DNA from 3 places in the Pseudomonas sp. MAFF 730105 genome. Region 2 is predicted to be linked to each of the others. Evidence: predicted binding sites of a transcription regulator. Region 2 holds the regulator's gene; each other region holds the start of a gene.
What was found. Region 2 encodes sigma-54, which starts transcription at its own class of promoters, with help from an activator protein. Its sites were predicted from a motif close to ANTGGCATNNANNTTGCTNT; they were not measured.
Positions count from the first base shown of each region.

Region 1 (4,961 bases), 2.2 Mb from region 2:
CCGGTGAAGGCGATCTTGCGCACCAGCGGATGGCGGGTGAGGGCGGCGCCGGTGCTGGGACCGTAACCGGTCACGACGTTGACCACGCCTGCTGGAAAGCCGGCCTCCAGCGCAAGGCGCGCCAGCTCCAGGATGGTCGCCGAGGCGTGCTCGGACGGCTTGATCACGATGGTGTTGCCGGCCGCCAGTGCAGGGGCAAGCTTGATCGCGGTCAGGTACAGGGGGCTGTTCCAGGGAATGATTGCCGCCACCACGCCCATGGCTTCATGCACGGTGTAGGCAAACATGTCCGGCTTGTCGAGGGGCAGGGTGCCGCCTTCGAGTTTGTCGGCCAGGCCCGCGGTGTAGTGGAAAAACTCTGGCAGATAGCCGACCTGGCCGCGGGTTTCGCGGATCAGCTTGCCATTGTCGCGGCTTTCCAACTGAGCCAGTTGTTCCTTGTTCTCGGCGATCAGGTCACCGAGACGGCGCAGCAACTTGCCACGGGCGGTCGCGGTCAGGCCACGCCAGGCAGGGCTTTCGAACGCCATTTGCGCAGCCTGGACGGCGCGTTCGACATCGGCTTCGCCAGCATCGGGCAGTTCGGCCCAGGCTTGGGCCAGGGCCGGGTTCAGGCTTTCGAAGGTCTTGCCCGACAGCGCATCGACCCATTCACCGCCGATGCACATCTGGAAACGTGCGAGCGTCATGCGACGATCCCCTTTATTGGATGTTGTTGGGAGTACGCCTTGTCCAGGAACTCCAGCAGCAACTGGTTGACCAGGCGTGGTGATTCTACCGGCATCATATGCCGCTGTTCGGCGAGTACGGCAACGGCCGCACCGGGAATGCGCGCGGCCAGTTGTTCGGCCATTTCGGGGGTTGAACCCGGGTCCAGTTCGCCAGTGGCGATCAGCGTCGGTGCCTGGATGCTGCCCAGGTCATCGGCGCGGTACATGTCCTGGGTGGCGAACAGTTCGTAAGTGGTCAGGTAACCCTGGGGATCGTTCTTCGCCAAGGTCTGGCGCAGCGCAGCGATCTGTGCCGGGTTGGCCGCTTGATATTCGCGGCTGAACCAGCGCGACAGTGCCGCTTCGGCGTTGGCATCCGGACCATGCTCGGCCGCCTGGGCGGTACGGGCGATGACCCCGGCACGTTGCTCGGGGCTGCGGTTGAACACACTGTTGAGTACCACTAGGCCGTGCAGGCGTTGCGGGTAATGGAGGGCGAAAGCGCGCGCCACCAACCCGCCCATGGAGAAACCGATCACCGTGGCCTGGGGCAGTTGCAGGTGGTCGAGCAGTTCCAGCAACTGGTCGGCGTAGCCGAGCAGACCGGTGCCACTGGCGGGACGCGGGCTGGCGCCATGGCCAAGCATGTCATAGGCAATCACGCGGTACTTCGAGGCCAGGCCAACGACCTGGCCACCCCACATTTCTTTGTTCAGGCCGACGCCGTGGATCAAGACCACGGGCTGGCCTTGGCCGGTCGCCAGGTAACTGGTGCCTGCCGGGGTGAGTTCAGCGGTGGGCCGAATCATGGAGCGCTCCTGCATACCTTTTCTTGTTGTGGGGGCCGGGCTGGATCACTGCGCCTTTTCGGCGGCCAGTTCTTCCAGATCGATGTAGCGGTTGCCGATGCGTGGATGCAGACGACCGCCATCGGCGCAACCCAGCACCACGACGATTTCGTCGGCGCGCGGTGCGTCTTCGATTTGCATTTCCAGGGTGATGTAGTGCGAGCGCAGGCCTTCGTCGTCCTTGTGCATCATTGGGATCTGGATCGAGGTGCCAGGGCCGCCGCGCTTGTTGGTGAAGCTCAGGTAGCTCTTGGCCTTGACCGCTTCGCGGTAGTGGTTGCCGAAGCGCAAGGTATGGATCACGGCGGAAGCATGCTCGATTTCACCGTCGGCGCCGACGACGGCGGCCTTGCCGTAGGCTTCGATTTTCTCGGCGCCGCCGATGATGCCCACCAGGCGCTCGACCATCAGTGCACCAAGGTCGGAACAGTTGGCGCGGATTTCCGGCTTCAGGTCTTCGACGAAACCACGGCCCAGCCAAGGGTTTTTCATGACCACCGCCAGCCCGACCATGGTCACCGGCTTATCAGTGACCTTGCCACCTTCGATAAAGGTTTCTTCGACATAGCTGACGATCTTGCGAATTTCGAAACTCATGAGCTGCTCCGTAGACGGGTAAAAGGTGTCTGTGCGTATGATGGTATACCATAATACTGCTGGCGCAAGTACCTCCGTTGAGTTTGTTCGCGAGGAGACGACAGAAGGCCAGCCTTTGGGGCTAATGCCAGTCAGTTAAGGATCAAACGGCGCAACGCCTGTGGGAACAAAGCTTGCTCCCACGGGTTTGTGGCTTCACTGACTGGCATGCGAGGCCAGGCTCCGGTATCGCAAGTGAGTACAAATTTCCCCATTTCAGGGCAGCTGATGACAGTTACGTGATTCGTTGCACCGATTCGACTCGTTCCGCTACGCGCTGCCGCAAGCCGAAATAATCGTTTCAGCCCTAGAGCGGCTTTTCAGTCGCCAGAACGAAAATAAATTTCGCTTTAGCGTACGTTTACGCCGGTTTTTCCAGTTGTATGCGTATATACCGTGCGTAGGCACAGCCTTTGCTATGGTTCCTGGGGGGAGGCCATCGCACCGACGGCTTTATCAAGCGGAGACATTCATGGCGCGGATCTAACCGGCGGCGCACGTCATCCAGACGCAAAGGCCACAGCAGAGACGGATGTCTATCGAGGTGCTCAGAGAAAACAGGGCTCATTAACGCAAGGCAAGGCCGGACCATTGGAATGACGAAGTAATAAGAAATGCCGTGTAGAACGCGGCTGGGAGTTGGCTATGCCCCGAGCTTTTTTTGATGAAATGTATGATGCCAAGGGTGACTGCCGCCCGCATTACCAAGCCTTCGCACGTTGGCTGGCGGACACGCCGGGCGAACTGCTCGATCAGCGCCGACGCGAAGCCGACCTGCTGTTCCATCGAGCGGGGATCACCTTCACCCTGTACGGGGACGAGCAGGGCACCGAGCGGTTGATACCCTTCGACATCATTCCCCGCAGCATCAAGGCCAGTGAATGGCAAAAGGTCGAGCAGGGCTGCATACAGCGGGTCCAGGCGCTGAACATGTTCCTGGACGACATCTATCACCAACAGCGCATCCTCAAGGAAGGCATCATTCCCGCCGAGCAGGTGCTGGCCAACGAGGGTTACCAGATTGCGATGCAGGGCTTGAACCTGCATCGGGGCATTTACGCCCATATTGCCGGCGTCGACCTGGTTCGTGACGGTGACGGCAGTTACTACGTGCTGGAGGACAATCTGCGCACGCCCAGCGGTGTCAGCTACATGCTCGAAGACCGCAAGATGATGATGCGCCTGTTCCCCGAACTCTTCGCTGCCCAGCGTGTGGCGCCCATCGATCATTACCCGAACCTGCTGCTCGACACCCTCAAGAGCTCGAGTCCGCTGGATAACCCCACCGCGGTGGTCCTGACCCCCGGTCGCTTCAACAGTGCCTACTTCGAACATGCGTTCCTGGCTCGGGAAATGGGTGTGGAACTGGTGGAGGGCGCCGATCTGTTCGTGCGCGACGACCATGTCTACATGCGCACGACCGCTGGTCCCCAGCAGGTGGATGTGATCTACCGGCGTCTCGACGATGCCTATCTCGATCCGCTGTCGTTCAATCCCGATTCGATGTTGGGTGTGCCAGGCCTGATCGCCGTCTACCGTGCGGGCAATGTGGTGCTGGCGAACGCGGTCGGTACCGGCGTCGCCGATGACAAGTCGATCTACCCCTACGTCGATGAGATGATTCGTTTCTACCTCACCGAAGAACCGATCCTGAAGAATGTCCCTACCTGGCAATGCCGCAAGCCTCAGGAACTGTCCCATGTGCTGGCGAACCTGCCCGATCTGGTGGTCAAGGAAACCCAGGGCTCCGGCGGCTACGGCATGCTGGTGGGGCCGGCGGCCACCGCGGCGGAAATCGAAGACTTCCGTGCACGACTCAAGGCCCGTCCCGAGGCCTACATCGCTCAACCGACCCTGAGCCTGTCCACTTGCCCGACCTTTGTCGAAAGTGGCATCGCGCCGCGTCATATCGACCTGCGGCCGTTTGTGCTCTCGGGCAAGGAGACCCGCCTCGTGCCGGGTGGCCTGACCCGCGTGGCGCTTCGCGAGGGCTCGCTGGTGGTGAATTCGTCCCAGGGCGGTGGTACCAAGGACACTTGGGTAGTGGAGGATTAAGACATGCTTTCAAGAACCGCTTCGGACCTCTACTGGATGTCCCGCTACCTGGAGCGCGCCGAGAACCTGGCGCGCATGCTCGAAGTCAGTTACTCGCTGTCGCTGATGCCCCAGGCCGGGCGCAGCGACGGCCATGCCGAGCTGGCGATGTCGCTGCTGGCGGCCGGTACGCTGGACGACTACAACACCCGTTATGGCGAGCTCAACAGCGAACACATGCTGCATTTCTTCGCCCTGGATGACACCAACCCCGGCAGCATCTACAGCTGCCTGCGGGCGGCGCGGACCAATGCCCATGCGGTGCGTGGGCGCATCACCGCCGACATGTGGGAAAACATCAACGCCACCTGGCTGGAGATGCGCAACATCGCCAGCAATGGCCTGGGCCGCTACGGCATCAGTCATTTCTGCGAATGGGTCAAGGAGCGTTCGCATCTGTTTCGCGGGGCGACGTCGGGCACCATCATGCGCAACGATGCCTACTGTTTCATTCGCCTGGGGACGTTCATCGAGCGGGCGGACAACACCTTGCGCCTGTTGGATGCACGCTACGAAATGTTTGGCGAAGAGTCGGAAGAGGTCAGCGACAATTCGGCGCGCGGCTACTACCAGTGGAGTGCCTTGCTACGGGCGCTGTCGTCGTTCGAGGCGTTCAACGAGATCTACCGTAATGCGCCGAATGCCGAGCAGGTTTCGGAGATGTTGCTGCTGC
Region 1 is NZ_AP018438.1:3,192,542-3,197,502, forward strand. It holds partial or broken gene PCOSP_RS14065 (aldehyde dehydrogenase) at 1-689, opposite strand, end outside; gene PCOSP_RS14070 (alpha/beta fold hydrolase) at 686-1,519, opposite strand; gene PCOSP_RS14075 (amino acid synthesis family protein) at 1,565-2,155, opposite strand; gene PCOSP_RS14080 (circularly permuted type 2 ATP-grasp protein) at 2,840-4,249, shown strand; gene PCOSP_RS14085 (alpha-E domain-containing protein) at 4,253-4,961, shown strand, end outside.
Region 1: a site for sigma-54 is predicted at 2,595-2,614, ahead of PCOSP_RS14080 (circularly permuted type 2 ATP-grasp protein). Genes of this name have one in related genera too.

Region 2 (4,961 bases):
AACCGAACGACTCCACCAGGAACGCCGTGCCTGGCTCCGGCTGGTTCAGTAGGCGCAACTTGATGGTGTCGCGTAACTGATACAGGTTCAGGTTCGTGGTGTCGACCTTCAGGTCCGCCAGGTCGGCGATCGGTCCAAGCAACTGGCTTTCGTCTTCAATGGCTTCGGCCAGCGAGCGGTTGGCATTGCTCAGCGGGTGGCGTCGCCGGGTCTCGGAAAAGCGCTTGAGCAGGGTTTCGTCATCGGCATCCAGGTACAGCACATCGCACTGGATATGCCGGTTGCGCACTTCCTCGAGCAGTTCGGGGAAACGGGACAGGTGGCTCGGCAGGTTGCGTGCGTCGACGGAAACCGCCACCAGCGGTTGCGCCAGCTCGGTGTGGATCAGCGCCCGTTCGGCCAGCTCCGGCAGCAGGCCGGCTGGAAGGTTGTCGATGCAATAGTAGCCGCTGTCCTCAAGCACGTTGAGCGCCGTGCTTTTACCGGAGCCGGAGCGACCGCTGACGATGATCAGGCGCATGATTAATGACCGTTCTGCTCGTCCAGGACTACCTGATACAAGGCTTGGTTGCTCGGTGCGCTGCGCAGTTTTTCGCGCACTTCCTTGCGGTCCAGCATGCTGGCGATCTGGCGCAGCAGCTCAAGATGCGCATCGGTCGCCGCTTCCGGAACCAGCAATACGAACAGCAGGTCGACCGGTGCGCCGTCGATGGCGTCGAAATCAATGGCGGCTTCAAGGTGCAGCAGTGCGCTGATGGGCGTGATGCATCCCTTGAGGCGGCAGTGGGGAATGGCGATGCCGTTGCCAAAACCGGTGGAACCGAGTTTTTCACGGGCAACCAGGGCCTCGAAGACGTCCTGCATTTCCAGATCCGGCACTTCGCGGTGGATCAGGTTGGCAATTTGTTCGAGGGCTTTCTTTTTACTGCCGCCCGGCGCGTTCACCATGGAACGGCCGGGGGTCAGGATGGTTTCTAGTCGGATCATGGATTGGGGGGATTAACGACCGGTAGCGCCCTGGAGGAGGCTTTGGGTCTTTTCCTTATGCTTTTTGAGTTGGCGATCCAGCTTGTCGGTCAGCAGGTCAATCGCGGCATACATGTCTGTGTGCTCCGCATTGGCAACCACCTCTCCGCCGGGAATATGCAACGTGGCTTCGATTTTCTGCAGCAGCTTCTCGACGTTCATCGTGACCTGCACATTGGTGATCTTGTCGAAATGCCTTTCCAATCGGTCGAGTTTTTCGCCGATGTAGGTACGCAGGGGTTCGGTCACTTCCAGTTGGTGTCCACTGATGTTGACTTGCATACAGCTTCTCCTTCGTTGCCAGTGCATAAAGCGGCAGGCAGAAATGCCTGCCACTGGAACGCTGTGGCGTGGCCTGTTACATCAACCGCTTGCGTTCGCTCGAAGGCGCGATCCCGAGGGATTCGCGATACTTGGCGACGGTACGGCGGGCCACCTGAATGCCTTGTGCCTCCAGTAAACCAGCGATCTTGCTGTCACTCAACGGCTTTTTCTGATTTTCCGCAGCCACCAGTTTCTTGATGATCGCGCGGATGGCTGTGGACGAGCATTCGCCGCCTTCGGAGGTGCTGACGTGGCTGGAGAAAAAATATTTCAATTCGTAGATACCCCGTGGGGTATGCATGAATTTCTGCGTGGTCACCCGGGAAATTGTCGATTCGTGCATGCCCACCGCCTCGGCGATGTCGTGCAGGACCAACGGCTTCATCGCTTCGTCGCCGTAGTCCAGGAAGCCGCGTTGATGCTCGACGATCTGGGTTGCAACCTTCATCAGGGTTTCGTTGCGGCTCTGCAGGCTCTTGATGAACCAGCGGGCTTCCTGCAACTGGTTGCGCATGAAGGTGTTGTCGGCGCTGGTATCGGCGCGTCTTACAAAGCCAGCGTACTGGGCGTTGACCCGTAGCTTGGGGACCGATTCCTGGTTCAGCTCCACCAGCCAGCGATCGTTGTGCTTGCGCACGATCACATCGGGAACCACGTATTCGGGCTCGGTGGCCTCGATCTGTGAGCCCGGGCGTGGGTTGAGGCTCTGGACCAGTTCGATCACCTGGCGCAGCTCATCTTCCTTGAGCTTCATGCGCCGCATCAGCTGGCTGTAGTCGCGGCCGCCCAGCAGGTCGATATAGTCGGTGACCAGTCGCTTGGCCTCGGCCAGCCACGGTGTCTTGGCGGGTAACTGGCGCAGTTGCAGCAGCAGGCACTCACCCAGGTTGCGGGCGCCGATGCCGGCCGGTTCGAATTGTTGGATCCGATGCAGGACAGCTTCGATCTCGTCCAGCTCGATGTCCAGCTCCGGATCGAAAGCTTCGAGAATTTCTTCGAGGGTCTCGTCCAGGTAGCCCTGATTGTTGATGCAGTCGATCAGGGTCACGGCGATCAGGCGATCGGTGTCGGACATCGGCGCGAGGTTCAGTTGCCACAGCAGGTGGCTTTGCAGGCTTTCGCCGGCAGAGGTGCGGGTGGTGAAGTCCCACTCGTCATCATCGCTGCTTGGCAGGCTGCTGGCGCTGGTCTGGTAGACGTCCTCCCAGGCCGTGTCCACGGGCAGGTCGTTGGGGATGCGTTCGTTCCACTCGCCATCCTCGAGGTTATCCACCGTCGGGGCGGCTTCCTCCTGGTAGGACGGCTCCTGGATCTCGGTATTGGATTTTTGCTCGACGTTGTCGGCCAGCGGATCAGTGTTGTCGAAGTCGTCGCCTTCTTCCTGGCGTTCGAGCATCGGATTGGATTCCAGGGCCTCCTGGATTTCCTGTTGCAGGTCCAGGGTCGACAATTGGAGCAGGCGGATGGCCTGTTGCAGCTGCGGTGTCATCGTCAGCTGCTGGCCCATTCTCAAGACTAGCGATGGTTTCATGGCAGGGGCTTAACACCTTATTCGCCGGCGCACATGCGCCATCCACTACAAGGGCGCCGAAGCGCCAAACCTTAAGCAAATTATATGCCTGAAACTGAAGTGTTTGCCTAGAGGGAGTACTCAATTAGTTTCCCGATGAGGGGATTCATTGAGCCTCTCCCGAGGCGCTGCCTGGTAAAACCGACGGCGCCGGAACAGTTGCCAGACACTTCGCGCTTACAGGCGGAACTCATGGCCCAGATACACTTCCTTGACCAATTCGTTGGCCAGGATGGTGGCGGAGTCACCTTCGGCGATCAATTGTCCATCATTGACGATGTAGGCGGTCTCGCAGATGTCCAGCGTCTCGCGCACGTTGTGGTCGGTGATCAGCACGCCGATCCCCTTGGCCTTGAGATGGTGGATGATCTGCTTGATGTCGCCCACCGAAATCGGGTCCACGCCGGCGAACGGTTCGTCGAGCAGGATGAATTTCGGTGCGGTGGCCAGGGCGCGGGCAATTTCCACCCGGCGCCGTTCGCCGCCGGACAGGCTCATGCCCAGGTTGTCGCGGATATGGCTGATGTGAAATTCCTGCAGCAGGCTTTCCAGCTCCTGGCGACGACCCGCCTTGTCGAGCTCCTTGCGGGTTTCGAGAATCGCCATGATGTTGTCGGCGACCGACAACTTGCGGAAGATCGACGCTTCTTGTGGCAGATAGCCGATGCCGGCTTTGGCCCGGCCGTGCATTGGCTGATGGCTGACGTCCAGGTCGTCGATCAGGACGCGGCCCTGATCGGCCTGGACCAGGCCGACGATCATGTAGAAACAGGTGGTCTTGCCCGCGCCGTTGGGGCCGAGCAGGCCGACGATCTGCCCGCTGTCGATGGACAGGCTGACATCTCGCACGACTTGACGGCCCTTGTAGCTCTTGGCCAGGTGCTGAGCTTTCAGAGTTGCCATTACTGGGGCCTTTGCTCGGTTTTCTTTTTCGGCTGGATGACCATGTCGATCCGTGGGCGCTGCTCGGTCACCTTGTTGCCGGTGGCGCGGCCGGCGCTGGCGAGTTTCTTGTTGGTGTCGTAGACGATTTTCTCGCCCTGGGTGACGTTGTTGTCCTTGTCGATGACCTTGGCCCGATCGATCAGCACGACGCGGTCCTGGGAGGCGTGATACTGGATGGTCACGCCGTAACCCTGCACGGGCTTGGTGTCGCCAGCCGTTTGCAATTGCTCGAAATAAGCCAGGTTGCCCACCGAAGTCACCACGTCGATATCGCCGGACTGAGTACGGGTAATGGTCACGGTGTTGCCGGTGACCTTCATCGAGCCCTGGGTGATGATCACGTCGCCCTTATAGGTGGCGATACCGTTCTTGTCGTCCAGTTGGGCGTCGTCGGCCTGGATGCGGATAGGCTGGTCACGGTCATTGGGAAGAGACCAGGCGCTCGCGCTTCCCAGTGCTGCGCCCAGACTGAGCAAAATAGGGAGGGTTTTAGCGAGCTTCATACTGTCCTCTTACGTTCGATAGCAGGTGTATCCTGCTTTCCTTCAGATACGCCTTCATTCCCGTGCCGGTCGATACACCGCCGGCGCCGTCGATTCTAACGGGTTGCTCGGTCTGCGCATATTGTTGCTGCGGGAACACGGTCATGCGAGTGCTGGTGATGATGGTCGTGCGGTTTTTCTCATCGGTTCGCGCAACGCGTACCGAGTCGATCAGTTCCACTTCGGTGCCGCCGGGATTCACTTCGGCGCGTTTGCTCTGCACGTGCCACGGAAACTCGGTGCCGCGGAACATGTTCAGGTCCGGATTGGCGACCAGGGTAATGTCGGTGGCCTTGACGTGATCGACCTTGTCGGACGTCATTTCGTACTGCACCTTGCCGTCAGGCAGGTATTGCAGTGTATGCGTGTTGGTCGCATACCAATCGATATCGTTTTCCTCGACCTGGACGGCGGGGCGGTCGAGAAAGCGTTCGGGGCTGATGTTCCAGTAGCCCACCGCCGCGAAAATCGCCGCGATGCACGCGAACAGCAGGATGGTGCGAATCTTCTTGCTCAGCATAAATGGCTCACAGGTACGCGGCGTTCGCCGCTTC
Region 2 is NZ_AP018438.1:1,016,700-1,021,660, forward strand. It holds gene rapZ (RNase adapter RapZ) at 1-520, opposite strand, end outside; gene ptsN (PTS IIA-like nitrogen regulatory protein PtsN) at 523-987, opposite strand; gene hpf (ribosome hibernation-promoting factor, HPF/YfiA family) at 1,000-1,308, opposite strand; gene PCOSP_RS04325 (RNA polymerase factor sigma-54) at 1,385-2,881, opposite strand; gene lptB (LPS export ABC transporter ATP-binding protein) at 3,098-3,823, opposite strand; gene lptA (lipopolysaccharide transport periplasmic protein LptA) at 3,823-4,368, opposite strand; gene lptC (LPS export ABC transporter periplasmic protein LptC) at 4,355-4,927, opposite strand; gene PCOSP_RS04345 (KdsC family phosphatase) at 4,935-4,961, opposite strand, start outside.

Region 3 (4,961 bases), 2.0 Mb from region 2:
TGAAGGCCTCAATTATCAGCACGGTGACAGCCTGTCCATCGACAAGGTCAACCTGTTCCAGCCTTATGCCCGCTTCATGATCAACGACGACCGCACCACCAACGTCGACGACTTGCTGATCCCACAGCCGCCGGACAGCGGCACGAAGAACGCTGCAGCAAAACCGGCGTCCCAGGAAAAACCACTGGGTATCCACATCGGCGCGATTGCCATCAACGACGGCTCGGCCAACTTTGCCGACTTCAGCCTGACGCCGAATTTCGCCACGGCCATCCAGCAGCTCAACGGTCAGATCGGCACCATCGACAGCCGCCAGGCCAAACCGGCCAGCGTGGACGTCAATGGCAAGGTCGACCGCTACGCCCCGGTAACGATCAAGGGCGCTCTCAACCCGTTCGACCCGATGGCCAGCCTCGATATCGCCACCAGTTTCAAACGGGTCGAGCTGACGACGCTGACGCCCTACTCCGGCAAATTCGCCGGCTATCGCATTCGCAAGGGCCGACTCAATCTCGACCTGCATTACCGGATCACCAAGGGTCAGCTCCAGGCCGAAAACAAGGTGGTGGTCGAGCAACTGCAACTGGGGGAAAAGGTCGACAGCCCGGACGCCGTGAGCCTGCCGCTGAAACTGGCCGTCGCACTGTTGAAGGATTCGCAGGGCAGGATCTCCATCGAGCTGCCGGTGTCCGGCAACCTCAACGACCCGCAATTCAGTGTGATGCCGATTGTCTGGCAAACCCTGCGCAACCTGGTGGTGCGAGCGGCCCAGGCGCCGTTCAAACTCATCGGCGGACTGGTGGCCGGCGGTGGCTCGGAAGACCTGGGCAATGTCGCCTTCGCACCTGGCTCCAGCGACCTGAGCCAGGAAAGCGAAGGTGTGCTGCTCAAGCTCTCCGAGGCACTGGCCAAGCGTCCGGAACTGCGCCTGGAAATCGAAGGCACTGCCGCCGAAAGCAGCGACGGGCCGCTACTCGCCGGCCAGCGCCTGGAACGCGAATACCAGTACAACTACTACAAGATGCTGCAACGCCGGGGCGACAAGGTTCCGGCCAAGGCGGCGCTGCTGCAGGTGCCGGAGGACGAAAAGGCACCGCTGCTGGAAGGCATCTATCGAACCCGTCTCAAGGCCCAGCCGCCGGCCGAATGGACACAACTGGATAAAAAGGCCCGCATCGAGAAACTGCGTGAAGGCGTTATCAAATTCTGGAGCGGCAGTGACGTATTGCTGCGCGAGTTGGGCCAGGAGCGGGCCAGCAGCATCAAGGACTTCCTGGTGGACAAGGGCCAACTGGCCGATGACCGGGTCTATTTCATCGACGCCAGCCTCGGCCAGGCCGAAAGCGACGGGCGTGTGATCACCCCCCTGCATCTGGATGCCGAATAGGATGAAGCGTCTCTACTGGCTCGGCCTGGGCTTGATGCTCACCACTGCTCACGCATCGGCTGCCGACACATTGCGTTGCGGCAGCCAGTTGATCAGCGTTGGCGACCGATCGAGCGAAGTGTTGCAAAAGTGCGGACAACCGGTGGCGCGGGACGATCTGGGCTACAAACGCAGCGTCAATCGCCGGGAGGAATACCCGGTGGAAGAATGGACCTATGGCCCCAACAGCGGCATGTACCAGTTCCTGCGCTTCGAGGGTAATCGACTGGTGCAGATCACCAGTCGGCGTGGGCACTGAGGTTGGCAATGACACCGCTATCGCGAGCAGGCTCGCTCCCACAGGGGATCGGTGCCGGTCCCTGGATTTTGAGAACACCCCAGCCCCATGTGGGAGCGAGCCTGCTCGCGATGGCGGTGGATCAGCCAATACAATCGTCGACTGACTTCCATCCAAAATAAAACAGGCCCCCGGCAAACGCCGAGGGCCTGTGGCGGCCACGTCCCTGTGGCCTTTCGCATGAACTCCAAAGCAACGGCAAACGTATGACACAGCCCGTTTGCCGCGCCCTCTCCCAGTCCAGGCGAGAAGTCTTGGCCTTATTCGGCCTTCAGGCCATCAGCCGATACGGCTTTGACGCCTTTGATTTTCTTGGCGATCGCCACGGCGGTGGTTTTCTGAGCTTCGGTGACAGCAACAGTCGAAGACAGGGATACGACGCCTTTGTTGGTTTCAACCTTGATGTCGGAGCCTGGGATACCCTTTTCGGTGACCAGGTCAGCTTTGACTTTGGTGGTGATCCAGGTGTCCTTGGTTTCTTCCTTGGCTTTAGTCACTTCACCAGCAGCCAACATCATCGGAGCCTGGGTCGCTTGAGCAGTCTCGGCAAATGCGTTAGCCATGGTCAAGGTCAGTGCGGCAGCAGTAGCGGCAGTGATAGCGAACTTCTTCATACGAGTAACTCCTGTTTTTCTCAGAAACTGCCGGAGGTGATTCCCGGCAGGGTTATCAGGAGTAGTGCGAAGGGTGTGCCAGCTTTGACGAATAAAATAATTACTTATAAATCAGACACTTAAGCGAAGCGCCGATTTACTTGATCATGCAAAATGCATGAGCGACTGATTCTGTACATGCAAGTTGCGGTTTTTTTCCGCTTCTTAAACAGCTGAATTAACGAGCTTTTTTGTTTCACTGGCAAGAGGACGTAAAAAACCCCGCAATTAAAGCGGGGTTCTTCGCAAGGCCATGCCCTCAACTACCGGCAGCGGCACCGGTGCATCCAGCCGGCAGGTATTCCTGGGCTGCCGTCGAAGCACAGGTCCAGACACCTGCTGCCGAGCGCGACAGTGTAATGGTCTTGCCGAGTACCGGAGCGGGCGCATTCAACAAGGCGCACGCTATAGTGCCCGTACCATCTGAGGCAGTACCTGAGGCGGTCAACGTACAATTACTGGTGGGCGAGGTTCCACCAATGTTGGCCAACGTGGGGTTGGTCCCCTGGTTCATGATGTCCTCAAAGGGCACTTTCAATGCAGACACTTCCGCCAACCCGGCCGTTGCCTTCGCCCGCGCCTGATACTTGGAATATTGCGGCAACGCAAACGTCGCCAGAATGCCGATAATCGCCACGACGATCAGCAGCTCGATCAACGTGAAACCATTCTGCTTGCTCATAGACATCTCCATTAACATGAGGCGAAATCTCATGCTTGGAGGGTGTACTGCACGGCACATGCCAATCCCCGCGACCCTGCCAGCAAGAGCTTCCAGCCCAAGGAAGCCCAACGTCCTACCCCAACATCCGCACTATCTGACGTTTTTTGTCACCCGCCCCGGCTGGTTTGGCGTCGAGGCTTGACTAGGCTATAAGTCATGAACTGTCAGCAGTCGGGATCCCCATGAATGACATCGCCCTCAGCGGCCTGACCAAGCAACTGGTGCTGGCCGAGCTGATCACCGAGCAAAGCGCGCAGCAGGCGCAGCAGCAAGCCCAACGCAACCGCATGCCCCTGGTCAGCTATCTGGTGCAGAACAAACTGGTCCAGAGTCGCCAGGTTGCGGAAATCGCCTCGGAGCATTTCGGCGTCGCCCTGCTGGACCTCAACAGCCTGGACAAGGAAAGCCAGCCCACCGGCCTTGTCAGTGAAAAACTGGTTCGGCAACACCATGCCCTGCCGCTGTGGCGGCGCGGCAACAAGCTGTTCGTGGGGATCTCCGATCCCACCAACCACCAGGCCATCAACGACATCCAGTTCAGTACCGGCCTGACCACCGAAGCCATCCTGGTGGAAGACGACAAACTCAGCGATGCCATCGAGAGGTTTTTCGAATCCGGCACCACGGGCCTGGAAGGCATGGGTGATGTCGACCTCGATGGCCTGGACATCGAGTCGGACGACGATCGCAAGCAGGACGCCATCGCCGGTCAGGACGCCGATGACGCGCCAGTGGTGCGGTTCGTCAACAAGATGCTGCTGGACGCGATCAAGGGCGGCTCTTCCGACCTGCACTTCGAACCTTATGAGAAATCCTACCGGGTGCGGGTGCGCACCGATGGCATGCTGCGAGAAGTGGCCAGGCCGCCGACCCAACTGGCCAGCCGCATCGCCGCGCGCCTGAAGGTCATGGCCAGCCTGGATATTTCCGAGCGGCGCAAACCCCAGGACGGTCGGTTGAAAATGCGCCTGTCGAAAACCAAATCCATCGACTTCCGGGTCAATACCCTGCCCACGCTCTGGGGCGAAAAAGTGGTGATCCGGATTCTCGACCCTTCCAGCGCGCAGATGGGCATCGATGCCCTGGGCTACGAACCGGATCAGAAAGAGCTCTACCTCGCGGCCCTCAAACAACCCCAAGGGCTGATCCTGGTCACCGGGCCGACCGGCTCGGGCAAGACTGTCTCGCTCTACACCGGCCTGAATATCCTCAATACCGTGGATATCAATATTTCCACCGCCGAAGACCCGGTGGAAATCAATATGGAAGGCATCAACCAGGTCAACGTGAACCCACGCCAAGGGCTGGACTTTGCCCAGGCCCTGCGCTCCTTCCTGCGTCAGGACCCGGACGTGATCATGGTGGGTGAGATCCGCGACCTGGAAACGGCCGAAATCGCCATCAAGGCCGCCCAGACCGGGCACATGGTGCTCTCCACCCTGCACACCAACAGCGCCGCCGAAACCCTGATCCGCTTGCAGAACATGGGCATCCCCGGCTTCAACATCGCCACGGCGGTCCATCTGATCATCGCCCAGCGCCTGGCGCGGAAACTATGCAGCCACTGCAAGAAAGCCACGGAGATTCCCGAGGAAACCCTGCTCAAGGAGGGCTTCCCCAAGGAACGCATCGGCTCATTCACGATCTATGAGCCGGTCGGTTGCGAACAGTGCAACAACGGCTACAAAGGACGCGTGGGGGTTTACGAAGTGGTAAAAAATACGCCTGAACTGCAACGGCTGATCATGGCCGAAGGCAATTCCCTGGAAATCGACCTGCAAATGCGCAAGGACGGGTTCAACGATCTGCGTACTTCGGGGCTGCTCAAGGTGATGCAAGGGGTGACCAGCCTCGAAGAAA
Region 3 is NZ_AP018438.1:5,659,394-5,664,354, forward strand. It holds gene PCOSP_RS24750 (DUF748 domain-containing protein) at 1-1,387, shown strand, start outside; gene PCOSP_RS24755 (DUF2845 domain-containing protein) at 1,389-1,685, shown strand; gene PCOSP_RS24760 (BON domain-containing protein) at 1,985-2,338, opposite strand; gene PCOSP_RS24765 (pilin) at 2,637-3,059, opposite strand; gene pilB (type IV-A pilus assembly ATPase PilB) at 3,284-4,961, shown strand, end outside.
Region 3: a site for sigma-54 is predicted at 3,106-3,125, ahead of PCOSP_RS24765 (pilin). Genes of this name have one in related genera too.